One region of the Pseudomonas sp. Ma2-10 genome, then DNA from elsewhere that is predicted to be linked to it. Evidence: predicted binding sites of a transcription regulator. Region 1 holds the regulator's gene; the other holds the start of a gene.

Region 1 (15,143 bases):
GCCCGACGTCGGCCGCGACACCACGTTCCGCATGACCCTACAGGGGCCCGAGCGCCGCTACCGGGTCAACTACGGTGAGCTGGCGAACTTCGCGTTTGCGGCGCCGGCCGGCAACTTTGCCTACGGGCGCGGTGAGTTGTTCCTGGGGGGCGGCAATGCCGTGCTACCTGGGGCTAAAGGCCTGCGGGTGCGCGGTGTGTTGTCGGAACTGGATGTTGGCCCGTGGAAGGATCTGGTAGACAAGTATGCTGGCCAGGATCCGGGCGGCAACGCCAAGCAGTTGCTCAGCGGTGTGGATCTCAAGATTGGCAAGCTCAGCGGTGTCGGCACTACGCTCGATCAGGCTTCCGTGCAGTTGAATCGCAAACCTGCTGCGTGGGCTTTGCAGCTCGACAGTCAGCAGGTCAAGGGCAGTGCCAGCATCCCTGATGCGACGAAAGGCGCGCCGATTGCGATCAATCTGCAATACGTGCGTTTGCCGGCGCCAGACCCGACGGTCCTGGCCGACGAAAACTCGTCAGATCCGCTGGCCTCGGTGGATCCGACGAAGATCCCGGCACTGGATATCACCATCAATCAGCTGTTCCAGGGCAAGGACCTCGTCGGGGCCTGGCATCTGAAAATCCGTCCGACCGCCAAGGGCATTGCGTTTAATACGCTGGATCTGGGCCTCAAGGGCATTCTCCTGCAGGGCCGCGGCGGTTGGGAAGGCACGCCCGGATCCAGCGGCAGTTGGTACAAGGGCCGGATCAGCGGCAAGAATCTAGCCGATGTACTGAAGGGCTGGGGCTTTGCGCCGAGTGTCACCAGTGAAGATTTTCATATGGATGTCGATGGTCGCTGGCCCGGTTCGCCGGCCTGGCTGGCCACCAAGCGCTTCTCTGGAACCCTCGATGCTTCGCTGAATAAGGGTCAGTTTGTTGAAATTGAAGGCAGCGCCCAGGCGTTGCGAGTGTTTGGCTTGCTGAACTTCAACTCCATCGGCCGCCGGTTGCGTCTGGACTTCTCCGACCTGTTCGGCAAAGGTTTGAGTTATGACCGGGTCAAAGGCCTGCTGGTTGCGACCAACGGCGTATACGTGACGCGTGAGCCGATCCGGATGACCGGTCCCTCGAGCAACATCGAACTCAACGGGACGCTGGACCTGGTAGGCGATATGGTCGATGCCAAGTTGCTGGTGACGTTGCCTGTGACCAACAACCTGCCGATTGCCGCGCTGATCGTCGGTGCACCGGCGATCGGCGGCGCGCTGTTCCTGATCGATAAGCTGATTGGTGACCGTGTAGCGCGTTTCGCCAGCGTCCAATACACCGTCAAGGGGCCGTGGAAAGAGCCGAAAATCACCTTCGACAAGCCTTTTTGACAAACTTTTTGAAAACGCACTTCCCAAGCCTATGGAGTAGCATGGCGGCCTGCCCTTATAAAAAGCGATGAAGGAGCGCGCCATGTCTGTAGCGGTGATTCAAATGGTCAGCCAGAGCGATGTGCTGGCGAATCTGGCCCAGGCCCGACGGCTGCTCGAGCACGCGGCGGCCGGTGGTGCGCAGCTTGCCGTGCTGCCGGAGAACTTCGCCGCCATGGGTCGTCGCGACACGGCCGGCATCGGCCGCGCCGAGGCATTGGGCGAAGGCCCGATCCTGCCATGGTTGAAACAGACCGCCCGCGACCTCAAGTTATGGATAGTGGCAGGCACATTGCCGTTGCCGCCGGTGGATCAACCGACGGCCAAAGTGCATGCCTGCTCGCTGCTGGTGGATGACCACGGCGAAACCGTTGCACGGTATGACAAGTTGCACCTTTTCGACGTCGATGTGGCGGACAATCGCGGGCGTTATCGCGAATCCGATGACTATGCTTATGGTCGTGGGGTAGTCGTGGCGGACACGCCCGTCGGTCGAGTCGGGCTGACGGTGTGTTACGACCTGCGCTTCCCGGAGCTATACAGCGAATTACGCGCTGCCGGGGCGGAGTTGATTACCGCGCCGTCGGCCTTTACCGCGGTGACTGGCGCGGCGCATTGGGAGGTGTTGATTCGAGCGCGGGCCATCGAAACTCAATGTTATGTGCTCGCGGCTGCCCAGGGTGGGACGCATCCGGGGCCGCGAGAAACCTTTGGCCATGCCGCGATTATCGACCCGTGGGGACGTGTGCTGGCGCAACAGGATCAAGGCGAGGCCGTGCTGCTGGCCGAACGCGATAGCAGCGAACAGGCGTCCATCAGGGCGCGGATGCCGGTATCCAGTCACCGGCGATTTTTCTCGCAGGGCGCCCAGCGACCTGCCTCAGAACGATGAATTTAAGGCGTAAAGCATATGAGCGAGTTGTTGTCCTCAGTCAGTGAACACCTCCTGGCGCCCGGCGGCGTAACAATCGAGAGCCTGCAAGGTGTGCTCGGCGATCTGGCCGGCCCGGGCATCGATGCTGCCGACCTGTATTTCCAGGGGCAGATTTCCGAGTCCTGGGCGCTGGAAGACGGGATCGTCAAGGAAGGCAGCTTCAATCTCGACCAGGGCGTCGGCGTGCGAGCGCAATCAGGCGAGAAAACCGGTTTTGCCTACAGCAATGCCATTACCCTTGAAGCCCTCGGCGCCGCGGCCCGTGCTGCACGTTCGATCTCCCGCGCCGGTCAGAACGGCACGGTGCAAGCCTTCACCACTCAGGATGTCGCCCAGTTGTACGGGCCGGACAACCCGTTGGAAGTCATGACCCGTGCCGAGAAGGTCGAACTGCTCAAGCGTATCGACGTCGCGACTCGCGCCCTCGACCCGCGTATCCAGCAAGTCACTGTGAGCATGGCCGGCGTCTGGGAACGAATCCTCGTGGCCTCCACCGACGGCGGCCTGGCAGCCGATGTACGGCCGTTGGTGCGCTTTAACGTCAGTGTGATCGTCGAGCAGAACGGTCGCCGTGAACGCGGCGGTCATGGCGGTGGCGGTCGTACCGATTACCGTTATTTCCTCAGCGATGACCGCGCCATGAGCTATGCCCGTGAAGCGCTGCGTCAGGCGTTGGTGAATCTGGAAGCCATTCCTGCGCCGGCCGGTACGTTGCCGGTGGTGCTGGGGTCGGGCTGGTCCGGTGTGTTGCTGCACGAAGCGGTCGGCCACGGTCTGGAAGGCGACTTCAACCGCAAGGGCAGTTCGGCCTACAGCGGGCGCATGGGCGAGATGGTTGCGTCCAAGCTTTGCACCATCGTTGATGATGGCACGCTGGCCGGTCGTCGCGGCTCCCTGAGCGTCGATGATGAAGGCACCCCGACCGAGTGCACGACGCTGATCGAAAACGGCGTACTCAAAGGCTACATGCAGGACAAACTCAACGCCCGCCTGATGGGCGTGGCCCGTACCGGTAACGGTCGTCGTGAATCCTACGCGCACCTGCCAATGCCGCGCATGACCAACACCTACATGCTGGCGGGCGAAAGCGACCCCGCAGAAATCATCGCCTCGGTGAAGCGCGGCATCTACTGCGCCAATCTCGGCGGCGGTCAGGTGGACATCACCAGCGGCAAGTTCGTGTTCTCCACCAGCGAGGCGTACCTGATTGAGGACGGCAAAATCACTGCCCCGGTCAAAGGCGCGACGTTGATCGGCAACGGGCCGGAGGCCATGAGCAAGGTGTCGATGGTCGGTAACGATCTGGCGCTGGACAGCGGCGTGGGCACGTGTGGCAAGGATGGGCAGTCGGTGCCGGTGGGTGTCGGCCAGCCAACGCTGAAAATCGATGCGATCACTGTGGGTGGCACAGGATCGTAAGGGCGTTTGAAAAAGTGAAGCTTCGGGTGGGCCGCGTGGCGACTCACCCGGGAAGAGATTTAACGCAGACCGCGTTGAGTCTCGTCCAGCTCACGGATGTACTTGAAGATTTTACGGCTCGATGCCGGTGGCTTGTTGGTCGCCAGTTCGTGCTGGGCCTGACGGATCAGGGAGCGCAATTGCTGACGATCAGCCTCCGGGTAGTCGACCACGAACTTCTCCAGGACCGCATCGTCGCCCGCGATCAAACGATCACGCCAGCGTTCCAGGCCATGGAAACGTTCGTTGTACTGCCGAGTGGAGGCATCGAGTTGATCGAGCAGAGTCAGAATGGCGTCAGTGTCCTGATCGCGCATCAGTTTGCCGATGAACATAAGGTGCCGTTTACGCGCGATATTCGCGGTGTGCTTGGAGGCATCGCCCAGAGCCCGGCGCAAAGCGTCGGTCAACGGCAGTTTTGCCAGCAAGTCAGGCTTGAGCGTTGTAAGGCGCTCGCCAAGGTCAACCAGAGCATGAAGCTCGCGTTTAACCTGGGATTTGCTTTTTTCTCCCGTATCGAGGGAGTCGTCGTAAGAATCAACCATGGTGGCCGTCCGCAAAGAAACGCCGCCATGATAACCAGTCGGGGGCCGCTTGTCCGGCCCGGTCGCTCGAAGGCCCCAGCCGAAAGCAGAATTTGAGTGGAGAACAGCATGAGTGCAGTTGAAAGCGTCGGCCCACAAGCGTTGCCGGCACTGCAAGAACAAGTCGAGCAGATCATCGCTGAAGCCAAGCGCCAGGGTGCCAGTGCCTGTGAAGTGGCGGTGTCCCTGGAGCAGGGCCTGTCCACCTCGGTGCGTCAGCGTGAAGTCGAAACCGTCGAATTCAACCGCGATCAGGGCTTCGGCATCACCTTGTACGTTGGCCAGCGCAAGGGTTCGGCCAGCACGTCCGCCAGCGGTCCGGAGGCGATTCGCGAAACCGTCGCCGCCGCCCTGGCCATCGCCAAGCACACGTCTGAAGACGAAGCTTCGGGCCTGGCGGATGCTGCGCTGATGGCCAAGGATCTGCAGGATTTCGACCTGTTCCACGAATGGGACATAACGCCGGAGCAAGCTATCGAGCAGGCCCTGGCCTGTGAAGCGGCGGCGTTTGCCACCGACAGCCGGATCAAGAATGCCGATGGCACCACCCTCAGCACCCACCAGGGCTGCCGTGTTTATGGCAACAGCCATGGTTTTATCGGCGGCTACGCGTCGACCCGGCACAGCCTGAGCTGCGTGATGATTGCCGAGGCCGACGGCCAGATGCAGCGCGATTACTGGTACGACGTGAACCGTCAGGGCAACTTGCTGGCCGACCCGGTGAGCATCGGCCAGCGTGCCGCGCAACGGGCGGCGAGCCGTCTGGGCGCGCGTCCAGTGCCGACCTGTGAAGTGCCGGTACTGTTTTCCGCAGAACTGGCCGGTGGTTTGTTCGGCAGTTTCCTCTCGGCGATTTCCGGCGGCAGTCTGTATCGAAAGTCCTCGTTCCTTGAAGGCACGCTGGGACAGAAACTGTTCCCGGAATGGCTGACCATCGATGAGCGTCCGCACCTGATGGGGGCTATGGGCAGTTCGGCGTTTGATGGCGATGGTCTGGCAACGTACGCCAAACCGTTCGTCGAAAAAGGCGAGTTGGTCTCATACATTCTCGGCACGTACTCTGGCCGTAAACTCGGGATGCCGAGCACCGCCAACGCTGGCGGTGTGCACAACCTGTTCGTCACCCATGGCGAAGAAGACCAGGCAGCCTTGCTGCGCCGCATGGGTCGCGGCCTGTTGGTGACTGAGTTGATGGGCCAGGGCCTGAACATGGTCACTGGCGATTACTCCCGTGGCGCGGCGGGTTACTGGGTCGAGAATGGTGAAATCCAGTTTGCGGTCCAGGAAGTGACCATCGCCGGCAACATGCGCGACATGTTCAAACAGATCGTTGCCGTCGGTAATGACCTGGAGCTGCGCAGCAACATTCGTACAGGTTCGGTGCTGATAGAACGTATGACGGTGGCGGGTAGCTAACGCAAACCGCTACACAAAAAAGGCGTACCACCCCATCAGGTGGCGCGCCTTTTTTTATGCGTCCTACATCGCTCCCACAATGAAGCTTATGCGTTTCGTCGGGGTGTTTCGGTTCTCAATACCGGGTGATTTGCGTCTGAACCAGCCTGAGGAGAGCGTCGAGTACCTGTGCGCCAGGACCATGCAGGACCCGTGACTGGCGCCGGCCCTGCGTGAAGCAGCGTTGCGCCAGAGCAGCAAAACATAGGTCGAGCTGCTGAATTTTATCAGCGAGTACGGCGAGTACCCGCGTACGCATCGATTGCTGCACATCGATGCGCAGACCATGGGAATCCATTACACCCTGCATCACCCGACCTACATCAACGACCTCAACGCTGCGGTGGAAGGCACCGGGTTTGCCGAGTGGCCGGAGCAGCTGCGCGCGGCGGCAATCCTGAAGGCTCCTTGGCTGAGGCGATCGATGAGTAACTGGACGAATGTTTTGTTGAGCATTCGGATGGCTGTTATTGCTGGCGGGGATGTCGCGTTGTTGTGCGCCTGGCTAGTGAGCCTGGCCGAACTGTTGTTGCCCTTGGGATTGGCACTGGCGGCCGGGGCAATGTTACTGATCGGGTTTTGCTTGATGATAGTGATGGATACAGCGCTCGACTAAGCGAGGGTTACTCGCCTTCGCCGAAGAAGTCGTTGATCAAATCCACCAATGCCTGCAGCGCCTCATCAGCTCGTTCACCTTCGGTGCTCAGGTGGATTTTGGTGCCCTTGCCTGCAGCGAGCATCATCATTGCCATGATGCTTTTTCCGTCGACCGTGGATTCCGGCGTGCGTCCTACTCTGATCGTGCAATCCTTGAACTCACCGGCGACGCCAACGAATTTTGCAGAAGCGCGGGCATGCAGGCCCAGCTTGTTGATGATTTCAATTTCCAGAGCAGGCATCGCGGTGTGAATCCTTTAGCTGAGGTCGCGGTGGCGAACCTGGACGTTCTTCAGGGTTTTTTGCAGGGCCTGCCCCAGACGTTCGGTCAGGTAGACGGAGCGGTGATGGCCGCCGGTGCAGCCAATGGCGATGGTGACATAAGCGCGGTTGCTGGCGGCAAAGCGTGGCAGCCACTTGAACAAGTAGGTGGAGATGTCCTGGAACATCTCTTCGACGTCCGGCTGTGCCGCCAGGTACTCGGCAACCGGTTGGTCGAGCCCGGATTGATCGCGCAATTCTGGCTTCCAGTAAGGGTTCGGCAGGCAGCGCACGTCGAACACCAGGTCAGCGTCCACCGGCATGCCACGCTTGAAGCCGAAGGACTCCACCAGGAACGCCGTACCGGGTTCCGGCTGGTTCAGCAGACGCAGCTTGATGGTATCTCGCAGCTGATACAGGTTCAGGTTGGTGGTGTTTACTTTGAGATCGGCGAGGTCGGCAATCGGCCCGAGCAGGGCGGTCTCATCATTGATGGCCTCGGCCAGCGAGCGATTGGCATTGCTCAGCGGGTGACGACGGCGGGTTTCCGAGAAACGTTTGAGCAAGGTTTCTTCGTCGGCGTCCAGATAAAGCACGTCACACTGGATATGCCGGCTGCGCACTTCTTCCAGTAGTTCGGGAAACCGCGACAAGTGGCTCGGCAAGTTACGCGCATCGATGGATACGGCAACCAGCGGTTGTGCCAGTTCGGTGTGAATCAACGCGCGTTCGGCCAGTTCCGGCAACAGACCGGCGGGCAGGTTGTCGATGCAGTAGTAGCCGTTGTCCTCAAGAACATCGAGTGCGGTACTTTTACCTGAGCCGGAGCGGCCACTGACGATGATCAAACGCATGATTAATGACCGTTTTGCTCGTCCAGGACAACCTGATACAAGGCTTCATTGCTCGGGGCGCTGCGCAGTTTTTCGCGCACTTCCTTGCGGTCGAGCATGCTGGCGATCTGGCGCAGTAACTCCAGGTGCGCATCGGTAGCAGCTTGCGGGACCAGCAGAACGAACAGCAGGTCAACCGGGGCGCCGTCGATGGCGTCGAAATCGATGGGTGCATCAAGGTGCATCAGGGCACTGATGGGCGAAGTACAGCCCTTCAGGCGGCAGTGGGGAATGGCGATGCCGTTGCCAAAACCGGTTGAGCCGAGTTTTTCGCGGGCAATCAGAGCCTCGAAGACATCTTGCATCTCCAGATCCGGTACTTCTTTGTGGATAAGGTTGGCAATTTGCTCGAGGGCTTTCTTTTTGCTGCCACCCGGCACGTTCACGAGGGAACGGCCGGGGGTCAGGATGCTTTCAAGTCGGATCATGGGTTGGGAGTGTTAACGACCGGTGGCGCCCTGGAGGAGGCTTTGGGTCTTTTCCTTATGCTTTTTGAGTTGTTTATCCAGCTTGTCGGTCAGTGCGTCGATCGCCGCATACATATCGGTATGCTCCGCGTTTGCGACCACTTCATTGCCGGGAATATGCAGCGTGGCTTCGATTTTCTGCTTGAGCTTTTCGACCGTCATCGTGACTTGCACGTTGGTGATCTTGTCGAAATGCCTCTCTAATCGTTCGAGTTTTTCGCCGATGTAGGTGCGAAGAGGTTCGGTCACTTCCAGTTGGTGTCCACTGATGTTGACTTGCATACAGCTTCTCCTTCGTTGCCAGTGCATAAAGCGGCAGGCAGAAATGCCTGCCACTGGAACGCTGTGGCGTGGCTCTACATCAACCGCTTGCGTTCGCTCGAAGGCGCGATCCCGAGGGATTCGCGGTACTTGGCGACGGTGCGGCGAGCCACCTGAATGCCTTGTGCCTCCAGTAAACCAGCGATCTTGCTGTCACTCAACGGCTTTTTCTGATTTTCCGCGGCAACCAGTTTTTTGATGATCGCGCGGATTGCCGTGGACGAGCATTCGCCGCCCTCGGAGGTGCTGACGTGGCTGGAGAAAAAGTATTTCAGTTCATATATGCCCCGTGGGGTATGCATGAATTTCTGCGTGGTCACCCGTGAAATCGTCGACTCGTGCATGCCCACCGCTTCGGCGATGTCATGCAGGACCAGCGGTTTCATGGCTTCGTCGCCGTATTCAAGAAAGCCGCGCTGATGTTCGACGATTTGAGTGGCTACTTTCATCAGGGTTTCGTTGCGGCTTTGCAGGCTTTTGATGAACCAGCGGGCCTCTTGCAACTGATTGCGCATGAAGGTGTTGTCGGCGCTGGTGTCGGCGCGGCGCACGAAACCGGCGTATTGGGCGTTGACCCGCAGTCGTGGCACGGATTCCTGGTTCAGTTCCACCAGCCAGCGCTCGTTGTCCTTGCGTACGATCACGTCTGGAACGACGTATTCGGCTTCGCCGGACTCGATTTGCGAGCCCGGGCGCGGGTTGAGGCTCTGCACCAGTTCGATCACCTGACGCAGTTCATCTTCCTTGAGCTTCATGCGACGCATCAGTTGGCTGTAGTCGCGGCTGCCGAGCAGGTCGATGTAATCGGTGACCAGGCGTTTGGCCTCGACCAGCCAAGGCGTCTTGGCGGGCAGCTGACGCAATTGCAACTGCAGGCATTCGCTCAGGTTGCGGGCGCCGATGCCAGCGGGTTCGAATTGCTGGATGCGGTGCAGGACGGCTTCTATTTCGTCCAGTTCGATATCCAGTTCCGGGTCGAAGGCTTCGAGGATCTCCTCGAGGGTTTCGTCCAGGTATCCCTGATTGTTGATGCAGTCGATCAGAGTTACAGCGATCAGGCGATCAGTGTCGGACATCGGGGCCAGGTTCAGTTGCCACAACAGGTGGCTTTGCAGGCTTTCGCCGGCCGATGTGCGGGTGGTGAAATCCCACTCGTCGTCATCGTTGCTCGGCAGGCTGCTGGCGCTGGTCTGGTAGACGTCTTCCCACGCGGTGTCGACGGGCAATTCGTTGGGGATGCGCTCATTCCAGTCGCCTTCCTCGAGGTTGTCCACCGTCGGGGCGGTTTCCTGGTAGGAGGGTTCCTGAATGTCGACGTTAGGTTGCTGTTCGGCTTTGTCGGCCAAGGGGTCGGCGTTATCGAAGTCGTCGCCTTCTTCCTGGCGTTCGAGCATCGGATTGGACTCCAAGGCCTCCTGGATTTCCTGTTGCAGGTCCAGGGTCGACAATTGGAGTAGGCGGATGGCCTGTTGCAGCTGCGGTGTCATCGTCAGCTGCTGGCCCATTCTCAAGACTAGCGATGGTTTCATGGCAGGGGCTTAACACCTTATTCGCCGGCGCACATGCGCCATCCACTATAGGGCGCCGGAGCGCCAAACATAAGCAAATTATATGCCCGAAACTGCAACGTTTGCCTAGAGCGCTGTAACAATAAAAAAAATGTTGATTTTTTATTGGGACAAGCGCTCGAGCAACCAGCCAGACACTTCAGTGCTTACAGGCGGAACTCATGGCCCAGATACACTTCCTTGACCAAGTCGTTGGCCAGGATGGTGGCAGAGTCACCTTCGGCGATCAGCTGGCCATCGTTGACGATGTAGGCGGTTTCGCAGATATCCAGGGTTTCACGGACGTTGTGGTCGGTGATCAGCACACCAATGCCCTTGGCCTTGAGGTGGTAGATGATCTGCTTGATGTCGCCCACCGAAATCGGGTCCACGCCTGCGAACGGTTCGTCGAGCAGGATGAATTTAGGGTTGGTAGCCAGTGCTCGGGCGATTTCCACGCGGCGGCGTTCACCGCCGGACAGGCTCATCCCGAGATTGTCGCGGATGTGGCTGATGTGGAATTCCTGCAGCAGGCTTTCCAGCTCTTTGCGACGGCCGGCCTTGTCGAGTTCCTTGCGGGTCTCGAGGATCGCCATGATGTTGTCGGCTACCGAGAGTTTGCGGAAGATCGAAGCTTCTTGCGGAAGATAGCCGATGCCGGCCTTCGCTCGACCGTGCATGGGTTGGTGGCTGACATCAAGGTCGTCAATCAGTACGCGGCCCTGATCGGCCTGTACCAGGCCGACAATCATGTAAAAGCAGGTGGTTTTGCCGGCGCCGTTGGGGCCTAGCAGGCCGACGATCTGACCGCTGTCGATCGACAGGCTCACGTCACGCACGACCTGGCGGCTCTTGTAGCTCTTGGCCAGATGCTGAGCTTTCAGAGTTGCCATTACTGGGCCTTTTGCTCGTCGGTTTTCTTCTTTGGCTGGATTACCATGTCGATGCGCGGACGCGATTCGGTGATCTTGCTGCCCGTCGCGCGACCGGCGCTCGCAAGTTTCTTGACCGTGTCGTAGACGATTTTCTCGCCTTGGGTGACGTTGCTGTCCTTGTCGATGACTTTGGCTCGATCAATCAATACAACGCGGTTTTGCGAGGCGTGGTACTGGATGGTCACTCCGTAGCCCTGAACCGGCTTGGTGTCGCCCGCTGTCTGCAACTGCTCGAAGTAGGCAAGATTGCCCACCGAAGTCACCACGTCAATGTCGCCGGCCGGCGTGCGGGTGATGGTCACGGTGTTGCCTTTAACGATCATCGAGCCCTGGGTAATGATCACGTCACCTTTGTAGGTGGCAACGCCATTTTTGTCGTCCAGTTGGGCGTCGTCGGCCTGAATGCGGATAGGCTGCGCTTGATCGGTCGGCAGTGCCCAGGCGCTCACGCTTCCCAGTGCTGCGCTCAGACCGAGCAAAATAGGGAGGGTTTTAACGAGCCTCATACTGTCCTCTTACGTTCGATAGCAGGTGTATCCTGCTTTCTTTCAAATACGCTTTCATTCCCTTGCCAGTCGTCACACCACCAGCGCCGTCGATTCTAACGGGTTGCTCGGTCTGCGCATATTGCCGCTGCGGGAACACTGTCATGCGGGTGGTGGTAATCAGGGTCCTGCGGTTTTTCTCGTCGAAGCGCGTGATACGCACCGAGTCAATCAGTTCGACTTGAGTGCCGTCGGGATTTACTTCTCCGTGCTCGCTCTGGACGTGCCACGGGAACTCGGTGCCGCGGAACATGTTCAGGTCGGGATTGGTCAGCAGCGTCACTTCGGTGGCTTTCAGGTGTTCAACCTTGTCGGACGTCATGTCGTATTGCAGTTTGCCGTCCGGCAGATATTGCATGCTGTGGGCGTTGGTCGCGTAATAGTCGATCGCGGTTTCATCGATCTTTGCCACCGGCTGATCGAGGAAGCGTTCCGGGCTGATGTTCCAGTAGCCGACCGCCGCGAATATCGCTGCGATGCAACCGAACACCAGGAATTTGCGAATCTTTTTGCTCAGCATAGTTGGCTCACAGGTACGCGGCGTTTGCCGCATCAAGGCGGCCCTGCGCGCGCAGGATCAGTTCGCAGAATTCGCGAGCGGCACCTTCGCCACCGCGGGCCTGGGTGATGCCGTGGGCGTGTTCACGGACGAAACTGGCAGCATTTGCCACCGCCATGCCCAGGCCGACACGGCGAATCACCGGCAGGTCCGGCAGGTCGTCGCCGAGATAGGCGACTTGCTCATAGCTTAGGTTGAGTTGGGCAAGAAGTTCGTCGAGCACCACCAGTTTGTCTTCGCGCCCCTGGTACACGTGTGGAATTCCGAGGTTCTTCGCTCGTCGCTCGACCACCGGGGTCTTGCGGCCGCTGATGATAGCGGTCTGCACACCGGCTGCCATCAACATCTTGATGCCTTGGCCGTCGAGGGTGTTGAACGTCTTGAATTCGCTGCCGTCTTCGAGGAAGTACAGGCGTCCGTCGGTCAGTACGCCATCGACGTCAAAAACCGCCAGTTGGATGTTCTTGCCGCGTTGCAGCAGGTCGGTGCTCATCACATTACTCCTGCGCGCAGCAGATCGGACAGGTTGAAGGCGCCGATTGGACGGTCCTCCTTGTCTACCACTACCAGCGCATTGATTCGATTGTCTTCCATGATTTTCAAGGCCTCGGCCGCGAGCATATCGGCCCGGGCGGTCTTGCCGTGGACGGTCATGACCTCGTCGATGGACGTATGGTGGATGTCGATGGTCCGGTCAAGGGTGCGGCGCAAGTCGCCGTCGGTGAAGATCCCGGCCAGTTTGCCATCGGGCTCTACAATCGCGGTCATGCCCAGGCCCTTGCGGGTCATTTCCATCAAGGCGTCCTTGAGTAGCGTGCCACGTTGCACCAGGGGCAATTCTGCTCCGGCGTGCATGACGGTTTCCACTTTCAGCAGCAGGCGTCGGCCAAGGGCGCCGCCGGGGTGGGAAAAGGCGAAATCTTCAGCCGTAAAACCGCGGGCTTCCAGCAGCGCAACGGCCAGGGCGTCGCCCATGACTAACGCGGCGGTGGTCGACGAGGTCGGTGCCAGGTTGAGTGGGCAGGCTTCGTGCTCTACATGCACGTTAAGGTTGACCTCGGCAGCCTTCGCCAGCGGTGATACAGGGTTGCCGGTCATGCTGATCAATTGAATACCCAGGCGTTTGATCAGCGGCAGCAGGGTGACGATTTCATTGGTGGAGCCGGAGTTAGACAGCGCCAGGATGATGTCGTCGCGGGTGATCATGCCCATGTCGCCGTGGCTGGCTTCGGCCGGGTGCACGAAAAAGGCTGTGGTGCCGGTGCTGGCCAGGGTGGCGGCAATTTTGTTGCCGATGTGCCCGGATTTCCCCATGCCGACCACGACCACGCGGCCTTTGCTGGCCAGAATCATCTCGCAAGCGCGTACGAAATCTGCGTCGATACGGGGCAGCAAGCCTTGTATGGCTTCCAGTTCGAGGCGGATGGTGCGTTGGGCAGATTGAATCAGGTCGCTGGATTGGCTCATGTCAGAAATCGTATAGCCTGATGAAAAGGCGGCGATTATAACGGTAATGATCGAAACCCTCACGCAAGTTCGTCACGCTTTGTCATTCTCAGTTACCGAATACCTCCGAATAGAAGCTTTTACTCCGTCAAGTTGCTGAACATGGCGCGGCTTGGGTCTTGGGCGCGTGGCATTTGCAGTGATATAGTTCGCCGCCAGTTCGGCCTGCCCGGGAGGTATGTGCTTTCGCCAGAAAGTCAGGCGTCCGAGTGAGAGGCTGCATCGCAAGGAGTTTAGATGAGTGCCGATAAAGCCTACGCGGTCGAGCTGAAGGGACTGACCTTCAAGCGCGGAACGCGCAGCATTTTCAATAACGTCGATATACGTATCCCGCGCGGCAAGGTCACCGGCATCATGGGGCCTTCCGGGTGTGGCAAAACTACGCTGTTGCGGCTGATGGGCGCACAGTTGCGGCCCACCAAAGGCGAAGTTTGGGTCAACGGGCAGAACCTGCCGAAGCTATCGCGCAGTGACCTGTTCGATGCGCGCAAGCACATGGGCGTACTGTTTCAGAGCGGTGCTCTGTTTACCGATCTCGATGTGTTCGAGAACGTCGCTTTTCCACTGCGCGTTCACACCGAACTACCGGAAGAAATGATCCGGGACATCGTCCTGCTCAAATTGCAGGCCGTGGGCTTGCGTGGCGCTATCGATCTGATGCCTGACGAGTTGTCCGGCGGCATGAAGCGTCGTGTCGCGCTGGCCCGGGCAATTGCCCTCGATCCGCAGATCCTTATGTATGACGAGCCCTTTGTCGGCCAGGACCCCATCGCCATGGGCGTGCTGGTGCGCCTGATCCGCCTGCTCAACGATGCGCTGGGCATCACCAGTATCGTGGTCTCCCATGACCTGGCCGAAACCGCGAGCATCGCCGATTACATCTATGTCGTCGGCGAAGGCCAGGTACTGGGGCAGGGCACTCCCGAGGAGTTGATGAGCTCGCAGGAGCCGCGCATCCGTCAATTCATGACAGGCGAGCCTGACGGTCCGGTCGCCTATCACTTTCCAGCGACGGATTACCGCGCAGATCTTCTGGGGAAGCGTTGATGCGCAAGATTTCACTGATAGAACGGGTTCGCCGGTTCGGCCACTCTGGCATTGACGTGCTGGGGGTGTTCGGCCGTTCGGCGATATTCCTGTTTCATGCCTTGTTTGGCCGTGGCGGCATTGGCGGCGGTTTTGGCTTGCTGATCAAGCAACTGCATTCGGTGGGCGTAATGTCCCTGGTGATCATTGTGGTCTCCGGGGTATTCATTGGCATGGTGCTGGCGCTGCAAGGCTTCAACATTCTATCCAGCTATGGTTCTGAGCAGGCGGTCGGCCAGATGGTTGCGCTGACGCTGTTGCGCGAACTGGGGCCCGTGGTCACGGCGTTGTTGTTCGCCGGACGCGCCGGTTCGGCATTGACTGCCGAAATCGGCAACATGAAGTCCACCGAGCAGTTGTCCAGTCTGGAAATGATTGGTGTCGACCCGCTCAAGTACATCATTGCCCCGCGCCTGTGGGCCGGCTTCATTTCCCTGCCGGTGCTGGCGATGATCTTCAGCGTGGTGGGCATCTGGGGTGGTTCGTGGGTGGCCGTCAACTGGCTGGGTGTCTATGAAGGTTCCTATTGGTCC
Region 2 (15,143 bases), on a different contig from region 1:
GTGGACTTCAACCATGAACCGTTCGACTGCGCCATCATCCTCAGCAACGGGCATTTTCCGCCGGACTGGGAGGCGAGTTTCCTGTTCCCGGAAGAGCTGATTCCAGTCGGCGCGCCGAATCTTCTGCAGGATCAACCGTGGGATGTCGCACGGCTGGCCAATGCCGAACTGCTGCACCCGACGCCGGATCGTCGCGACTGGCGCAGTTGGCTGGAACGCATGGGGCTGACGGATCAGGTGTCGCTCAAGGGTGGGCAGGTGTTCGATACCCTGGAACTGGGCATGATCGCCGCCGCCCGAGGTTATGGCGTGTCCATGGGTGATCTGCTGATGGTGGCGGAAGATGTGGCTCAGGGACGTCTGAGTCTGCCGTGGCCGACGGCCGTTGCCAGCGGTGAGAAATATTACCTGGTCTGGCCAAAAACCCGGCCCGGAGGTGAACGTTTGCGCAGGCTCAGCGACTTCCTGCAAGGTGAAGCCCAAGCAATGGAATTGCCCGACGTTCAGCATTTGAGCTGAATCGATAGAGCCGCCGAAATAGCGGCTTTGAGCCATATCCTGGTTAATTACTCAAGTATTCAGTTCTTCCGCCGAAAATGCAGGTGGAACCTTCGTGCAGGTTCGACGCCATTCCCATTATTAGAATTTTGCTGAGTGTGCAGCCAGATCAAGGAGGATCCGGTCGCTCGGCCAGGAGCTGTCATGCCTCAACCTCGTGCCCGGATCGCCTCACAGCTTGGTCTTGCGCTTGCCGTGATACTGGCGATCGTCATCAGCGGCAGCACTGTGTTCGCACTGCGCTCGCTGGATACCGCCAACCTCGCCACCCGCGAAGAACACCTGGCCAGTGAAGCCCGGTTGCTGGCTGATCAGTTGAGTACTTTTCATGGCACGTTGCGTGAAAGTACCCAGCGCCTGAGCGGTCTGTTCGAGAAGCGTTTCAGCGCCGGTTTGAGCGTGCTTCCGGATGAGCCGGTGGCGGTAGCGGGCACGCAGACGCCGGGCCTGCACTTGGGCCGCGAAGTGCTGAACAACAATTTCAAGGAAGTGGACGAGTTCAAGCAAATGACCGCCGGCGTTGCGACGGTGTTTGTGCGCAGCGGCGAAGACTTCATTCGGGTCAGTACGTCCCTGAGCAAACAGGACGGCACCCGAGCCATCGGCACGTTGCTCGATCACACGCACCCGGCCTATGCCCGCTTGATGGCGGGGCAGGCCTACGTCGGTCGCGCCTTGTTGTTCGACCGCTCCTACATGACTCAGTACACCCCCGTACGTGACAGCGGCGGTAAGGTGATTGCCGTGCTGTTCGTAGGATTCGACTACACCGACGCGCAGAACGCGCAGTTCGCCAACCTCAAGCGCTTCCGTATCGGCCAGACCGGTTCTCTGGCGTTGCTGGATGAGCAGAGCAAATGGCTGGTGCCGATCGCGGGTGTACAAGCGCTGGATCAGGCGACTCCGACCATCGTTGGTTTGGCGAAAACGCCGGGCAAGGGCGAGTTCTGGAGTGACAAGTCCGAAGATTTCTACAGCATTGCCGTACCGTTTGAAGGCGGCCCATGGTCGGTCGTGGCGAGCATGCCGAAAACCGAGATCCGTGCGGTGACCTGGAGTGTCGGCATTCAATTGGCCATTGGCAGTTTGCTGGCGATGTTGATCGCTGTGGGTTCGGCGGTCTGGCTGCTGCGCAGCAAACTCGCGCCGCTGGGCGATTTGGTGCGTCAGGCGGAAGCCTTGGGCGCCGGTGATTTGAGCGTGCGTCTGAACGTATCGAGCAATGACGAAATCGGTCAACTGGCCCGCGCGTTCAACCAGATGAGCCAGGCGCTGTCGACCATGGTCGAGCACATCCGCAAGGCCTCGCAAGAGGTCAACAGCCGCGCCCAGGCCTTGTCCGGTCTTTCCGGTGGCGCCTATGAAGGGATGGAGCAGCAGTCGGGCGAAATCACCAGCATGGCCGGCGCCGTGGAAGAGTTCAGCGCAACGTCCCTGAACATCGCCGACAACATGGGCAACACCCAGCGGCTGGCCCAGGAAAACGCGCAGCAAACCCAGATCGGTCGTACGTCGATGGACGAAGCGTCCTCGTCTCTGGAGCAAATCGCGGGTGCGCTGAACAGCACGGCGACAGTGATCAATACCTTGGGTCAGCGCTCCCAGGAAATCGGTGGCATCGTCGGTGTGATTACCTCTATTGCCGATCAAACCAACCTGCTGGCGCTCAACGCCGCCATCGAAGCCGCTCGTGCCGGTGAGCAGGGGCGTGGTTTTGCCGTGGTTGCCGATGAGGTTCGCAACCTGGCTTCGCGTACCCGCCAGGCGACAGATGAAATTTCCGGAATGATTCAAAGCATCCAGCAGGAAACCGGCAACGCCATCAGCACCATGGAGCAGGGCAAGGTGTTGATGCAGGAAGGCCTGTCACGTAACGCCAATGTTGCGTCGGCCCTGGCGAGTATTGATGAGCAGAGCCGCTCGGCGGGTCAGCAGTTTGCGGCGATCACCACCGCCACTCAAGAACAGAGCAGTACCGCCACCTTGCTCAGCAGCAACCTGCAAAGCATTGCTCTGGCGAACAGTGAGCAGCGTGAAGTGGTGTCCAATCTGGCGATCACCGCCAAAGAGCTGGAGAAGCTGGCGGCGGATTTGCGGCATGAGGTTGACCGGTTCCGTTGAGGCACTGCCGCATTCTTTCTCTGCCGTGAGCTGAGTTGTGTTGTTTTTAAGCTGAATGAACCGTTTCGGCAAGTCTATAAAAATGGCACAACTCCAAGAAAGGCTCCTGTCATGACCGCGCTCAAACTCATCATCGCTGTCGGCTACCTCCCACGCCATGGCTTGGGATTACGTCCTGCTCGACACCGACAAAGCGGCTCAGAACCGGCAGATCACCAGTCAGCATCGTCGATGTCGATAACGGCAAGATGCATCTGTCGGTGGGGTTCAATACCCAGCAGTTGCTGGTGTTCTCGTTGTGGAAAAACAGGAACCGCCGGTATCAACGGCCGCTTGGTTTGGTGCCGACGATTGGGGTGAAAGAGCAGAAGCAGTTCCAAATCAGCGACAGCTTGCTGGCGGACAAGGGGGCTGTGGATAACGCCGAGGGTGGATCTTACCAAGGAGTAATCCCTGCTAATTTGTGCTCGGCCGGTATTGCAGTGCTTCGGCCAAGTGCTCGCGGGTGATGCCATCGACTTGCTCAAGGTCCGCCAGGGTGCGCGCCACTTTGAGCAGTCGATGGGCTGACCTTAGCGACAAGGTCAGTCGTTCACACGCAGTTTCCAGCCAGGTTTCGTCGGCTGTGGATAAGTTGCAGTGGCGGCGCAGGCCTGGCAGATCGAGAAAGGCGTTGGCGCAGCCCTGGCGTTTGTGTTGCCGTTCGCGCGCGTCGGCGACCCGAACAGCTGCAGTGGCCGTGTCGTCGCCGGCCTTCAACGCAGGATTCAACGCCGTAGCTTCCCGCGCTACGGTCAGGTGCAGGTCGATGCGATCCAGCAGTGGCCCCGACAACTTGTTGCGGTAGCGCTGGACCATGTCGGGTGTACAAGAGCAGCGACCGCTTGGCTCGCCAAGATATCCACAGGGGCACGGGTTCATGGCCGCCACCAACTGGAATCGCGCCGGGAATCGTACGCGGTCCTTGGCGCGGGAAATCACGATGCAGCCCGACTCCAATGGCTCTCTCAGAACCTCCAATACCTTGCGATCAAATTCCGGGAGTTCATCGAGGAACAGTACGCCGTGGTGGGCGAGGGTGATTTCGCCGGGTTGCGGTTTCGATCCGCCGCCAACCAGCGCCGCGCCTGAGGCAGAGTGATGGGGCTGTCTGAAGGGTCGTTGCGGCCAATGACTCAGCGGCACGCAGCTAGCGACCGATTGAATGGCCGCGACTTCCAGCGCTTCGCTCTCCGCCAGGGGTGGCAAGAGCCCCGGCAGACGGCTCGCCAGCAGGGTTTTTCCGGTGCCTGGAGGTCCGCTGAATAACAGGTTGTGAGCGCCCGCAGCGGCAATCAGCAACGCACGCTTGGCCGAGAGTTGGCCCTGCACTTCATTCAAATCGGGGTAGGGTTTGCTGGCATAGAGCAATCCATTGGAAACATAAGGTTCAACCGGCGTGTGGCCATTGAAGTGCGCGACCGCTTCGAGCAAATGATCCACCGCGATCACCTTCAACCCCGATGCCAGGCACGCTTCTTCGGCATTCGCCCGTGGCACCATCAGCGAGCGTCCGGCCTTGCGTGCGGCCAGTGCTGCTGGCAGTACCCCCCGAACTGCCCGCACGGCGCCTGAGAGCGCCAACTCCCCCAGGCACTCCACATCATCCAGCGTCAGAGTCGGCACCTGCACACTGGCTGCCAGAATACCCAAGGCAATCGCCAGGTCGAACCGCCCACCGTCCTTTGGCAAGTCGGCAGGTGCGAGATTCAAGGTGATGCGGCGTGCCGGGAATTGCAGTCCCGAATTGATGATCGCACTGCGTACTCGATCTTTGCTTTCCTTCACTGCCGCTTCGGGCAAACCGACCATCGTCAGCGACGGCAAGCCGTTGGCCAGATGGACTTCGACGGTGACGGCGGGCGCATCCACGCCAATCTGGGCGCGGCTGTGGACGATAGAGAGGGACATGGTCGTTCCTTGAGCTGAAGAGCACCGCTTCCTGCGGTTTTTTAAAGGGTAGCCGGATGGTGGGTTTCCAGCCTTGGGGCTGAGGCGCAAAACGTTCGCAGGATGTTGCGAGGTCATTGCGCGGGCGAAAAAAACCGCCATTCAGGCGGTTTCTTCAAAACAATCCTCACGCTCTTCCACCGGCGAGCAAGCTCGCTGACCGTTGAGCGGTGGTGTTACTCGGCAGGCGGATTCAGCTTCGCCTCAAGCTCCGCCACTTTCGCCTCAAGACTCTCCAGCCGTGCCCGAGTGCGTGCCAGCACAACCATCTGGCTATCAAACTCTTCCCGGCTCACCAGATCCAGCTTGCTGAAGCCGCTCTGCAGCAGCGCCTTGAACTGGCTTTCGATTTCGCTTTTCGGCAGAGGGGTGTCGCCGCTGAAGAGGCGGGAGGCGGTGCCGCTCAGGGCATCGAGGAAGTCTTTGGGCGCGAGCATAGGGAATGTCCTGTCAACAATGGCGGACAGTGTATCACGCAGTGTCTATAGTCAATTTCGCGCTCAGGGGTGCACGCTTTTCGAGCATGGGGGCGGACGGTTGCGCACTGTTGTTGTGCGTATCCGTGGGGGCCCTTTGCGCGAAGCAGCATGCGGCAGCGGGCAAAGGCTTGAAATCAATGGGTTTTGGCGAGATGGCAAGCTTTCTGCTTAGTCGGTAGTGCCCCATGCACTGATGCAGTCGCTGTGACGAATGCAGTGCGCCAAGCGGAACGGGGGAAGTGTTTCGTGCGGAGTGGTTAGCAGGCGTCGGACGGGCAGGTAAGGCCGACGATGCGTTACAAAGCCAGGCACTGCGCTTAGACTTGAGTCGGGTTTGTTTTCCTGGGGCAAGTCCACCAATTCGGGAGAGAGTTTTCATGAAGCTAGTCACTGCCATCATCAAGCCGTTCAAACTGGACGACGTACGCGAGTCGCTGTCCGAGATCGGCGTGCAGGGCATTACCGTTACTGAAGTCAAAGGCTTCGGTCGGCAGAAGGGTCACACCGAGCTGTATCGCGGCGCGGAATACGTGGTCGATTTCCTGCCAAAGGTGAAGATCGATGTCGCCATTGACGACAAGGATCTTGACCGGGTTATCGAGGCGATAACCAAGGCGGCCAACACCGGCAAGATCGGTGACGGCAAGATCTTCGTGGTCAATCTGGAACAGGCGATTCGCATCCGTACCGGCGAAACCGATACCGACGCAATCTAAGCCGCCACAAACCCAACGCCCCAGGAGAAAACAATATGACTCTGCGTAAATTCGCAGGGCTAGGAGCCCTGTTGTCCCTCGTAATGCCCAGCCTGGCTATGGCGGCAGACGAAGTGGCGGCCCCAGTCCTCAACTCAGGCGACACCGCCTGGATGTTGACCTCGACAGCCCTTGTACTGTTCATGACCATTCCCGGCCTCGCGCTGTTTTACGGCGGCATGGTTCGCTCCAAAAACATTCTTTCCGTGATGATGCAGTGCTTTGCCATTACCGGCCTGATCAGCATCCTGTGGGTCATTTATGGCTACAGCATCGCGTTCGACACCACCGGCATGGAACAGGGCGTCGTCAACTTCAATTCATTCTTCGGCGGCATGGGCAAGGCTTTCCTCGCCGGTGTCACTCCATCGAGTCTGACCGGTCCCGCGGCGCTGTTCCCTGAGGCGGTGTTCATCACCTTCCAGATGACCTTCGCCATCATCACCCCTGCGCTGATCGTCGGTGCCTTCGCCGAGCGGATGAAGTTCTCTGCGATGCTGATCTTTATGGGCGTCTGGTTCACCCTGGTTTATGCACCGATCGCGCACATGGTCTGGTCCGGTGACGGCGGCCTGATGTGGGACTGGGGCGTGCTGGACTTCGCCGGCGGCACCGTGGTGCACATCAACGCCGGCGTGGCCGGTCTGATTGCCTGCCTGGTACTGGGCAAACGCAAAGGTTTCCCGACCACGCCGATGGCGCCGCACAACCTCGGCTATACGCTGATGGGCGCGGCGATGCTGTGGGTAGGCTGGTTTGGTTTCAACGCCGGCTCGGCTGCTGCAGCAAACGGCACCGCAGGTATGGCGATGCTGGTGACCCAGATCGCAACCGCCGCCGCGGCATTGGGCTGGATGTTTGCCGAGTGGGTCACTCACGGCAAACCAAGTGCATTGGGTATTGCTTCGGGTGTTGTGGCCGGTCTGGTTGCGATCACGCCTGCCGCTGGCACCGTGGGCCCGATGGGTGCGCTGGTAATCGGTCTGGCAGCGGGTGTGGTGTGCTTCTTCTGCGCTACCACGCTGAAACGCAAGCTCGGTTATGACGACTCCCTCGATGCCTTCGGTGTACACGGTATCGGCGGTATCCTCGGCGCGATCCTGACCGGTGTATTTGCTGCACCGTCCCTGGGTGGTTTCGGCACCGTCACGGACATCGCCGCACAAGTCTGGATTCAGTGCAAAGGCGTGGGCTTCACGGTGATCTACACCGCGATCGTCACCTTCATCATCCTCAAGGTCCTGGACGCCGTCATGGGTCTGCGTATCACTGAGGAAGAAGAAGCCGTCGGCATCGATCTGGCACTTCACAACGAACGCGGCTATAACTTGTAAGTACGCGCACAAAAACTTGCCCGGCTTGCCGGGCATTTTATTGTCTGGAGTTTGTCAGTGAAGGAACTGCTGAAAGGTTTTTTCGTACACGTTTAGTGGCGTTTACGACGAGCGTTTTTCTGCGGCTAATGGCTTACATGATTGAAGGAATATTAGGGCCTTTGCTTTTTCCCAGAGCGCGCTAGAATGCGCCCCGAACGTGCGGAGAACTGTATGTGGCAACAGACTCTGATTACCCTGCGGGCGAGGCCTCGGGGCTTTCATCTGGTAACGGACGAGTTACTCGCCGGCCTGCCTGAACTCAAGGCATGTCGGGTCGGTCTGGTGCATTTGTGGCTGCAGCATACCTCGGCGTCGTTGACCATCAACGAGAACGCCGATCCGGCGGTACGTCGCGACTTCGAACGATTTTTCAATCGTCTGATCCCACAAGGAACAGACGGCTATGAGCATAACGACGAAGGCCTGGACGACCTCCCGGCGCACTTCAAGGCCAGCGTACTTGGCTGCCAGCTCAGTTTGCCAATCTCGGCAGGCCGACTGGCGCTGGGAACCTGGCAAGGCGTTTATCTGGGCGAGCACCGTGATAATGGCGGTGCCCGTAAAGTCCTCGCTACCGTATACGGTGAAGGGGCATAAACCGCTGGTTACCAGCGGTTGTAGAATTTTTCCGGCGGCCTTCGACAGATGGCGAAGCTGGGCTATAACTAATCTGCTTTTCGCAAGTCATGAGGTAGAACATGAGCGACGATGATCTGGAAAACGACGACCTCGAAGTAGGCGACGACGAAACCGAAGAAGGTCTGGAAGCAGCGACGGACGACGTTGCTGAAGACGATGGCGGTGAAACGCCCGTTCCGACCGCCAAAGGCAAGGCAAAGGCCGCGGTATCGGCTGATGAACTGCCGAGCGTCGAAGCGAAAAACAAGGAGCGTGATGCGCTGGCGCGGGCTATGGAAGAGTTCCTGGCCAAGGGTGGCAAGGTCCAGGAAGTGGAGGCCAATGTGGTCGCCGATCCGCCCAAGAAACCTGATAACAAGTACGGCAGCCGGCCTATCTGAGCCTGCTACTTGCTTGCTGAAAAAGCCTGCCGTCGCTGCGGGCTTTTTCATGGGCGAAGAACAGGTCTTGGGCTTGGCGCGATACCTTGTGGGAGCGAACTCGCGCCCACAAGGTATGTGTGTGATCTCAGGATCAGTGTTGGGCGTTCCAGAGGGCCAACAACGCCGGCAACTCGCTCAAGCTGCGAATCTCGGCATCCGGTGCCTTCTCGGCTTCCCAGACTTTGCCCGCCGGGTTAAACCAGATCGCCCGCAATCCCGCCTGCTGGGCGCCTGCAATGTCGTCACCCGGATGATCGCCGATATGCACGGCCGTCTCGGCCATCGCGCCGCCCCGTTGCAACGCCTCATGAAACAGTCGCGCATCCGGTTTGCCGATGCCGATGTCTTCGGCGCACAAGGCAAACTTGAAGTAATCCGCCAGCCCTAACCGACGCACATCGGCGTTGCCATTGGTGACCACGCCGAGGGCGTAGTGATTGGCCAGTTTCTCCAGGGTCGGTTGCACCTCCGGGAAGATTTCCAGCTGATGTCGCGCATGCAGAAACACTTCAAAACCCTTGTCGGCCAGATCCGAAGCTTGACCATGGTCGTAACCGACCTCTTCCAGCGCGTGGAACAAGACTCGTCGGCGCAGGGCGCTGATGCGGTGCTTGAAGCCCGGCTCACGGCTCAGGATCTGCTCACGAATCGCCCACAAATGCTCCACCGGCACGGCGCCCAGATTCGGTGCATGCTCGGTCAGCCATTCGCGCAATATGGCTTCGGCGCTGACGATCACCGGGGCGGTATCCCACAGGGTGTCGTCGAGGTCGAAGGTGATCAATTGAATTCTCATGACTCATCGCCTTTGATGCGTTTGGCCCTTGGATGGGCACTGTCGTAAACCGTCGCCAGGTGCTGGAAGTCCAGGTGGGTGTAGATCTGGGTGGTTTTGATGTCCGAGTGACCGAGCAGTTCTTGAACCGCCCGCAAGTCTTGGGAGGATTCCAGTAAATGGCTGGCAAAGGAGTGCCGCAGCATGTGCGGATGCAGGTTCTGCCCCAGTTCACGCGCGCCAGCGGCTTTAACCCGCACCTGAATTGCCCGTGGGCCCAGGCGCCGGCCTTGCTGGCTGACAAACACCGCGTCGTCCGCCGGATTGGTCATGGCCCTTAGCGGCAGCCACAGCTCCAGTGCTTCGCGAGCTTTTTTGCCGACCGGCAGCAGTCGGGTCTTGCTGCCCTTGCCGAGCACTTGAACCATGCCGTCGGCCAGGTCCAGCTGACCCAGATTGAGCCCGGTCAGTTCCGACAGTCGCAAACCTGAGGAATAGAACAGCTCCAGAATCGCCTGATCCCGACGCGCCAGAAAATCATCCTCCACCGCGCCCTCAAGCAGTTGCAGCGCACGATCGGTGTCGAGGGTTTTTGGCAGACGACGCTCGCCCTTCGGCGGCGCCAGGCCGTTGGCCGGGTCGTGGTCGCAGAGGCCTTCGCGGTTCAGATAGTGATAGAGCCCGCGCACCGCCGACAGCAGCCGCGCGAGGCTACGCGAAGATTGGCCTTGAGCATGCAAGCGCGCGATCAGGCTGCGCAGGCGCTGAATGTCCAGGCCCGCCCAACTGCTGATGTTCTGTTTGACGCACCAGCCCAGCACTTTGTCGAGGTCGTGACGGTAAGCGTACAGCGTGTGAGGCGACACCTGTCGCTCACTGCGCAGGTGTTCGCAGTAAGCGTGCAGTTGCCGCTCCATTATCAGCGTACCGAGCGCAGAGAGGTGTTGACCCGTGGCAGCACGCGGCCCATGACTTCGGCGATGTAGCTGAGGAACAGCGTGCCCACTGAGCTCTTGTAGTGCTGCGGGTCGCGGCTGGCGATGGCCAGGACGCCGTGGATGCCTTGGTAGTTGATGGCGACAACGGCGGTGGAACCGATCTGTTTGCGCTGTTCTTCGCCAAACAGGAAGTCCAGTTCGTGTTCACGCAGGCTACCACTGACGCTCTTGTCTTCCGAGAGCAAGCCACCGATGGCCGTTTGCGCATCAGCATGCGTGACCCAGCGGCCCACCGGCATCGGGTTGTCACCCAGTAGGATCAGGCTGACGAAGGGCACCTGGAAGTCCTGGCGCAGACTGTCTTCGACACTGATCACCACGTCTTCCAGGGTGGTGGCGTCCATCAGCGTGAGAATCAGGCGGCGGGTCTTGTCGAAAAGGCGATCGTTGTCACGGGCTACGTCCATCAAGTGCGAGAGGCGATGACGCAACTCGATATTGCGGTCGCGCAGGATGGTCATCTGGCGTTCGACCAGCGAAATGGTGTCGCCGCGCTGATGCGGAATGCGCAAGGTGGCGAGCAATTCTTCATGCTCGACAAAGAAATCCGGATGAGCCTCCAGGTAGGCGGCAACCGCCGCCGCCTCAAGGCTTTCGGAAAGCGATTCGTCGGGCTGTAGGGCGGGAACCTGGGGCTTATCGGTCATGGGTTTGGCTCACTCAAAGACGCACTTGTCCTTCATATACGCGCACTGCCGGGCCGGTCATCATGACCGGTTGGCCAGGGCCTGCCCATTCAATGGACAGACGCCCGCCGGGCAGGTCGATCAATAGCGGCGAATCCATCCACCCCTGGCTGATCGCAGCCACTGCGGCAGCGCAAGCGCCGGTTCCGCAAGCCTGGGTTTCCCCGGTCCCGCGTTCCCAGACGCGCAACTGCGCGCGGCTTCGGTCGATGACCTGGAGAAAACCGACATTGACCCGCGCCGGGAAGCGCGGATGGTTTTCGATTTTCGGCCCCAGTTCATGCACCGGTGCATTGTTGATGTCGCTGACCCGCAGCACTGCATGGGGGTTGCCCATGGACACGGCGGCCAGGTCGACCAGATTGCCGTTGACGTCGACCTGATAGCTCGTGGCTTGCTCCGGCGCTTCAAAGGGAATATCGGCTGGCACCAGGCGCGGTGCGCCCATGTTGACACCGATCTGCCCGTCGCTGCGGATATCCAGTTCGATGATGCCGCTTTTGGTTTCGACGCGGATTTGCCGCTTGGCGGTCAGGCGTTTATCGAGCACGAATCGTGCGAAACAGCGCGCACCGTTGCCGCACTGTTCCACTTCGGAGCCGTCGGCGTTGAAAATCCGATAGCGGAAATCCACGTCCGGATTGCTTGGCGCTTCGACGATCAGCAACTGGTCGAAACCGATGCCCGTATGCCGATCGCCCCATTGCTTGGCGTGTTTGGGCAGGATGTGCGCATGCTGGCTGACCAGGTCAAGGACCATGAAGTCATTGCCCAGGCCGTGCATCTTGGTAAAACGCAGCAGCATGGTTTTACTCCGGCAGCAGGCTTTCGCCAGCAAACAACTCGGCTACCGTCTCACGGCGACGCACTTCAAATGCCTGATCACCGTCCACCAACACTTCAACGGCGCGGCCGCGGGTGTTGTAGTTGGAACTCATGACAAACCCATAGGCACCGGCCGAATGCACGGCCAGCAGGTCGCCTTCTTCCAGCGCCAGTTCACGATCCTTGGCCAGGAAGTCGCCGGTCTCGCAGATCGGCCCGACGATGTCGTAGGCACGGGCAGCGCAATTGCGCGGGCGCACGGCGGTGACGTCCATCCAGGCCTGGTATAGCGCCGGGCGGATCAGGTCGTTCATGGCTGCGTCGACGATGGCGAAGTCTTTGTGTTCGGTGTGCTTGAGGTACTCGACCTGGGTCAGCAGCACGCCGGCGTTGGCGACGATAAAGCGGCCCGGTTCGAACACCAGCGCCAGATCACGACCGTCGAGACGCTCGCGCACAGCGTTGATGTAGTCGGCAGCCAATGGCGGCTCTTCATCGCGGTAACGTACGCCCAAACCACCACCGAGATCGATGTGGCGCAGGTAAATGCCGCAATCGCCGAGGCGGTCGACCAGGTCCAGCAGGCGGTCGAGGGCGTCGATGAATGGCGCCAGGGTGGTCAGTTGGGAGCCGATGTGGCAATCGACGCCGACCACTTCCAGGTTGGGCAGTTGGGCGGCACGGATGTACACGTCTTCGGCGTCGGCGATGGCGATGCCGAACTTGTTCTCTTTAAGACCGGTGGAAATGTACGGGTGGGTGCCGGCGTCGACATCCGGGTTCACGCGCAGCGAGATCGGCGCGCGAACGCCCAGCTCGGCGGCGACCACTTGCAGACGTTCCAGCTCATCGGTGGATTCGACGTTGAAGCAATGCACGCCGACTTCCAGGGCACGACGCATGTCCTCACGGGTCTTGCCGACACCGGAGAACACGATCTTGTCGGCGCTGCCGCCAGCGGCCAGTACGCGATCCAGTTCGCCACGGGAGACGATGTCGAAACCGGCGCCCAAACGCGCCAGGACATTCAGTACACCCAGGTTGGAGTTGGCCTTGACCGCAAAGCAGACCAGGTGCGGCATGCCGACCAGCGCATCGGCGTAAGCCAGGTACTGGGCTTCGATGTGCGCGCGGGAGTAGACGTAGGTCGGTGTGCCAAAGCGTTCGGCGATGGCGGACAGGGCAACACCTTCCGCGAACAGCTCGCCGTCACGGTAGTTAAAAGCGTCCATGGCGTTCCCTTATTGGTAGACGTCGTGCTTGTGTGCTTTCGACGGCTGCTTTTGCGAGGACTGGGCCTGCTCGGCAGGGTCCTGGGAATCGTCGGGCAGGTACAGCGGGCCTTTTTGACCGCAGGCCGATAATAAGCTGGCAAAAGCGACGAGCGAAGCGAGCGCAGCAAGGGAAGAGATCAGGCGCTTCATGGCGAAATCCTTGAAAATGCATTAATTGCGCCGGAGTATACCGGCCACCCGGCAGCTTGCCTATGCGACGGGGCTCCCGTCCGGCGGGGCTTGGACCTTGGAGCGGTAACTTGTCCTGCGCGGTACACGGATATTTCATAACGCTATCGGGCCCTTGGTCGTTATCCTTTGCAATCACCGGGGCTCGCCCGTATCTTGCGGCGCTTGAGCGTGAGTAGACACTTTTTGAGGTTCCCGCAATGAGTTTGACTGAAGCCCGTTTCCACGATCTGGTCGATGCCACCCAGCAAACGCTGGAGGATATTTTTGACGAGTGTGACCTGGATATCGATCTGGAGAGCTCGGCCGGTGTGCTCACCGTCAAGTTCGAAAACGGCAGCCAGTTGATTTTCAGCCGTCAGGAGCCGCTGCGGCAGCTGTGGTTGGCGGCTGTGTCCGGCGGGTTCCACTTCGATTACGACGAAGAGAGCGAGCGCTGGATGTGCGACAAGAGCGAAGAGCAGCTGGGCGAAATGCTTGAGCGCATCGTCACGCAGCAAGCTGACGCCGAGCTCGATTTCGAAGGCCTGTGAGATCGTGACCCAGCCTGCGCCCGTTCGTCCGCCCAAACCGCTCTACAGCAATGTCAGCCCGGCGGTGGCTTCGCCATGCAGTGGGGTGTGTCGGCTGGATGAGCAGAAGGTCTGCCTTGGGTGTTTTCGCCATGTCGAAGACATCCGCGAATGGCGCTCGGCCGATGACGATCGTCGCCGTGTCATCTGCACGCAGGCCGCACAGCGCAAACAGGTCGGTGGCGCCTGACTTGTATATTTATTGAGCTGTGATAGTGTCCGGGTACGCCTCAACTCATCGAGGTTCGTGAAAACCCCGCCTTCTTCTGGCGGGGTTTTGCTTTTTCTGTGCAGAAGAAAGGAGTCTGCCCAAATCATGACCGCACCTTCAATCACCCTTACCCGTCTGGACGTGCAACGTCTGGAGCGCCTGATCGATAGCCTGGATGACACGCTGCCGGGCGTTATCGCGCTGCAAACCGAACTGGACCGCGCCGATACCCTGGTCGGTCACGATGAAGTACCCGCCGATGTCGTGACCATGAATTCCCGTGTGCACTGCCGTGAAGAAATCAGTGGCAAGGACTATCACCTGACGCTGGTTTACCCGAAGGAAGCCAATGCCGACGAAGGTAAAATTTCCATTCTTGCGCCAGTGGGCAGTGCTTTGCTCGGTATGAAGGTGGGTCAGCACATCGACTGGCCTGCTCCGGGCGGCAAGACCCTCAAACTGACGCTGCTGGAAGTCGAATCGCAGCCTGCCAATGGTGGCGCCTTCCCGGAATGACGTCCCCTCAAGCCTGCTCGAGCGCCTCGTTCAATGCGCGCTCCAGGTCAGCCTTGTAGCGCAAATACAAAATGCTAGAACTCTGACCATCACCGAGCAGGCCCGACAGGTCCAGGTCGGTGATGTAACAGCGATAGCGTTCGGTTTCACGGCGCTGCTCGACGATTTCCCGGGCGACCACGCTGAACAGTTGGTCGCCATGTTCCAGTTCTGAAAACTCCCGCTGATTGCAATACAACGTGACCTGCCCCTGTCCCGGTGCGGCTTTGCCGACAATCGCCTGCACGTCGTAGAACGGTTTGTTAACCGGGGTTTGCGGCGCTGGCCGAGCTTCGACCCGACGCGCCCGTACGGGACCGGAGGGCAGCAGTTGGTAATACAAGGTGTCCAGGCTCAGCGGCTGGGTGACGTCCATCGGCAGCAAGGCGTCGCGCCGGTACTGAATCGATTGCAGGAAACGTTGCAGCGGCACCAGCAGGCTTTGCTCGTCGTGGTAGGGCAAACGCTGCTGCCATAAGGCATTGAATTCATCCAGTACGTACAGGTCGGCGTGGTATTCGTTGATCCGGTAGAACACCTGAATGCAGTCGGGCTGGCCCATCGGCAGGACCAGCGCCAGGTCGTGGTCTTCCAATGCCATCGGGTCCCGGTGCAGCGGGCTGTAGCGTGTCCGCTCTTCGCCCAGGTAATCGACCAGTGCCGGCAGCGTGGCGAGGGCGACATGATTGACTTGACCGGGCACCAATTCCAACACGTGG

What was found. The regulator sigma-54, encoded in region 1, starts transcription at its own class of promoters, with help from an activator protein. The targets are predictions, from matches to a motif close to ANTGGCATNNANNTTGCTNT.
Region 2: the regulator sigma-54 is predicted to act here: its motif matches at 5,299-5,318, upstream of glnK (P-II family nitrogen regulator).

The regions. Positions count from the first base shown of each region.
Region 1 covers NZ_JBTEYL010000001.1:417,802-432,944, reverse strand. Annotated here, with positions in the region: gene ACXPVS_RS01940 (YhdP family protein) at 1-1,363, shown strand, start outside; gene ACXPVS_RS01935 (carbon-nitrogen hydrolase family protein) at 1,446-2,294, shown strand; gene tldD (metalloprotease TldD) at 2,313-3,755, shown strand; gene yjgA (ribosome biogenesis factor YjgA) at 3,815-4,339, opposite strand; gene pmbA (metalloprotease PmbA) at 4,448-5,794, shown strand; partial or broken gene ACXPVS_RS01915 (hypothetical protein) at 6,051-6,242, shown strand; partial or broken gene ACXPVS_RS01910 (ZIP family metal transporter) at 6,321-6,449, shown strand; gene ACXPVS_RS01905 (HPr family phosphocarrier protein) at 6,457-6,732, opposite strand; gene rapZ (RNase adapter RapZ) at 6,748-7,605, opposite strand; gene ptsN (PTS IIA-like nitrogen regulatory protein PtsN) at 7,608-8,072, opposite strand; gene hpf (ribosome hibernation-promoting factor, HPF/YfiA family) at 8,085-8,393, opposite strand; gene ACXPVS_RS01885 (RNA polymerase factor sigma-54) at 8,468-9,961, opposite strand; gene lptB (LPS export ABC transporter ATP-binding protein) at 10,147-10,872, opposite strand; gene lptA (lipopolysaccharide transport periplasmic protein LptA) at 10,872-11,420, opposite strand; gene lptC (LPS export ABC transporter periplasmic protein LptC) at 11,407-11,979, opposite strand; gene ACXPVS_RS01865 (KdsC family phosphatase) at 11,987-12,511, opposite strand; gene ACXPVS_RS01860 (KpsF/GutQ family sugar-phosphate isomerase) at 12,511-13,485, opposite strand; gene ACXPVS_RS01855 (ATP-binding cassette domain-containing protein) at 13,762-14,571, shown strand; gene mlaE (lipid asymmetry maintenance ABC transporter permease subunit MlaE) at 14,571-15,143, shown strand, end outside.
Region 2 covers NZ_JBTEYL010000002.1:386,060-401,202, reverse strand. Annotated here, with positions in the region: gene ACXPVS_RS04500 (LysR substrate-binding domain-containing protein) at 1-519, shown strand, start outside; gene ACXPVS_RS04495 (methyl-accepting chemotaxis protein) at 703-2,679, shown strand; partial or broken gene ACXPVS_RS04490 (DUF4432 domain-containing protein) at 2,922-3,104, shown strand; gene ACXPVS_RS04485 (YifB family Mg chelatase-like AAA ATPase) at 3,136-4,629, opposite strand; gene ACXPVS_RS04480 (accessory factor UbiK family protein) at 4,845-5,105, opposite strand; gene glnK (P-II family nitrogen regulator) at 5,525-5,863, shown strand; gene ACXPVS_RS04470 (ammonium transporter) at 5,899-7,236, shown strand; gene ACXPVS_RS04465 (secondary thiamine-phosphate synthase enzyme YjbQ) at 7,450-7,875, shown strand; gene sutA (transcriptional regulator SutA) at 7,977-8,297, shown strand; gene ACXPVS_RS04455 (HAD family hydrolase) at 8,431-9,135, opposite strand; gene xerC (tyrosine recombinase XerC) at 9,132-10,031, opposite strand; gene ACXPVS_RS04445 (DUF484 family protein) at 10,034-10,759, opposite strand; gene dapF (diaminopimelate epimerase) at 10,773-11,603, opposite strand; gene lysA (diaminopimelate decarboxylase) at 11,608-12,855, opposite strand; gene lptM (LPS translocon maturation chaperone LptM) at 12,865-13,047, opposite strand; gene cyaY (iron donor protein CyaY) at 13,287-13,619, shown strand; gene ACXPVS_RS04420 (DUF1289 domain-containing protein) at 13,624-13,848, shown strand; gene rnk (nucleoside diphosphate kinase regulator) at 13,975-14,385, shown strand; gene ACXPVS_RS04410 (class I adenylate cyclase) at 14,393-15,143, opposite strand, start outside.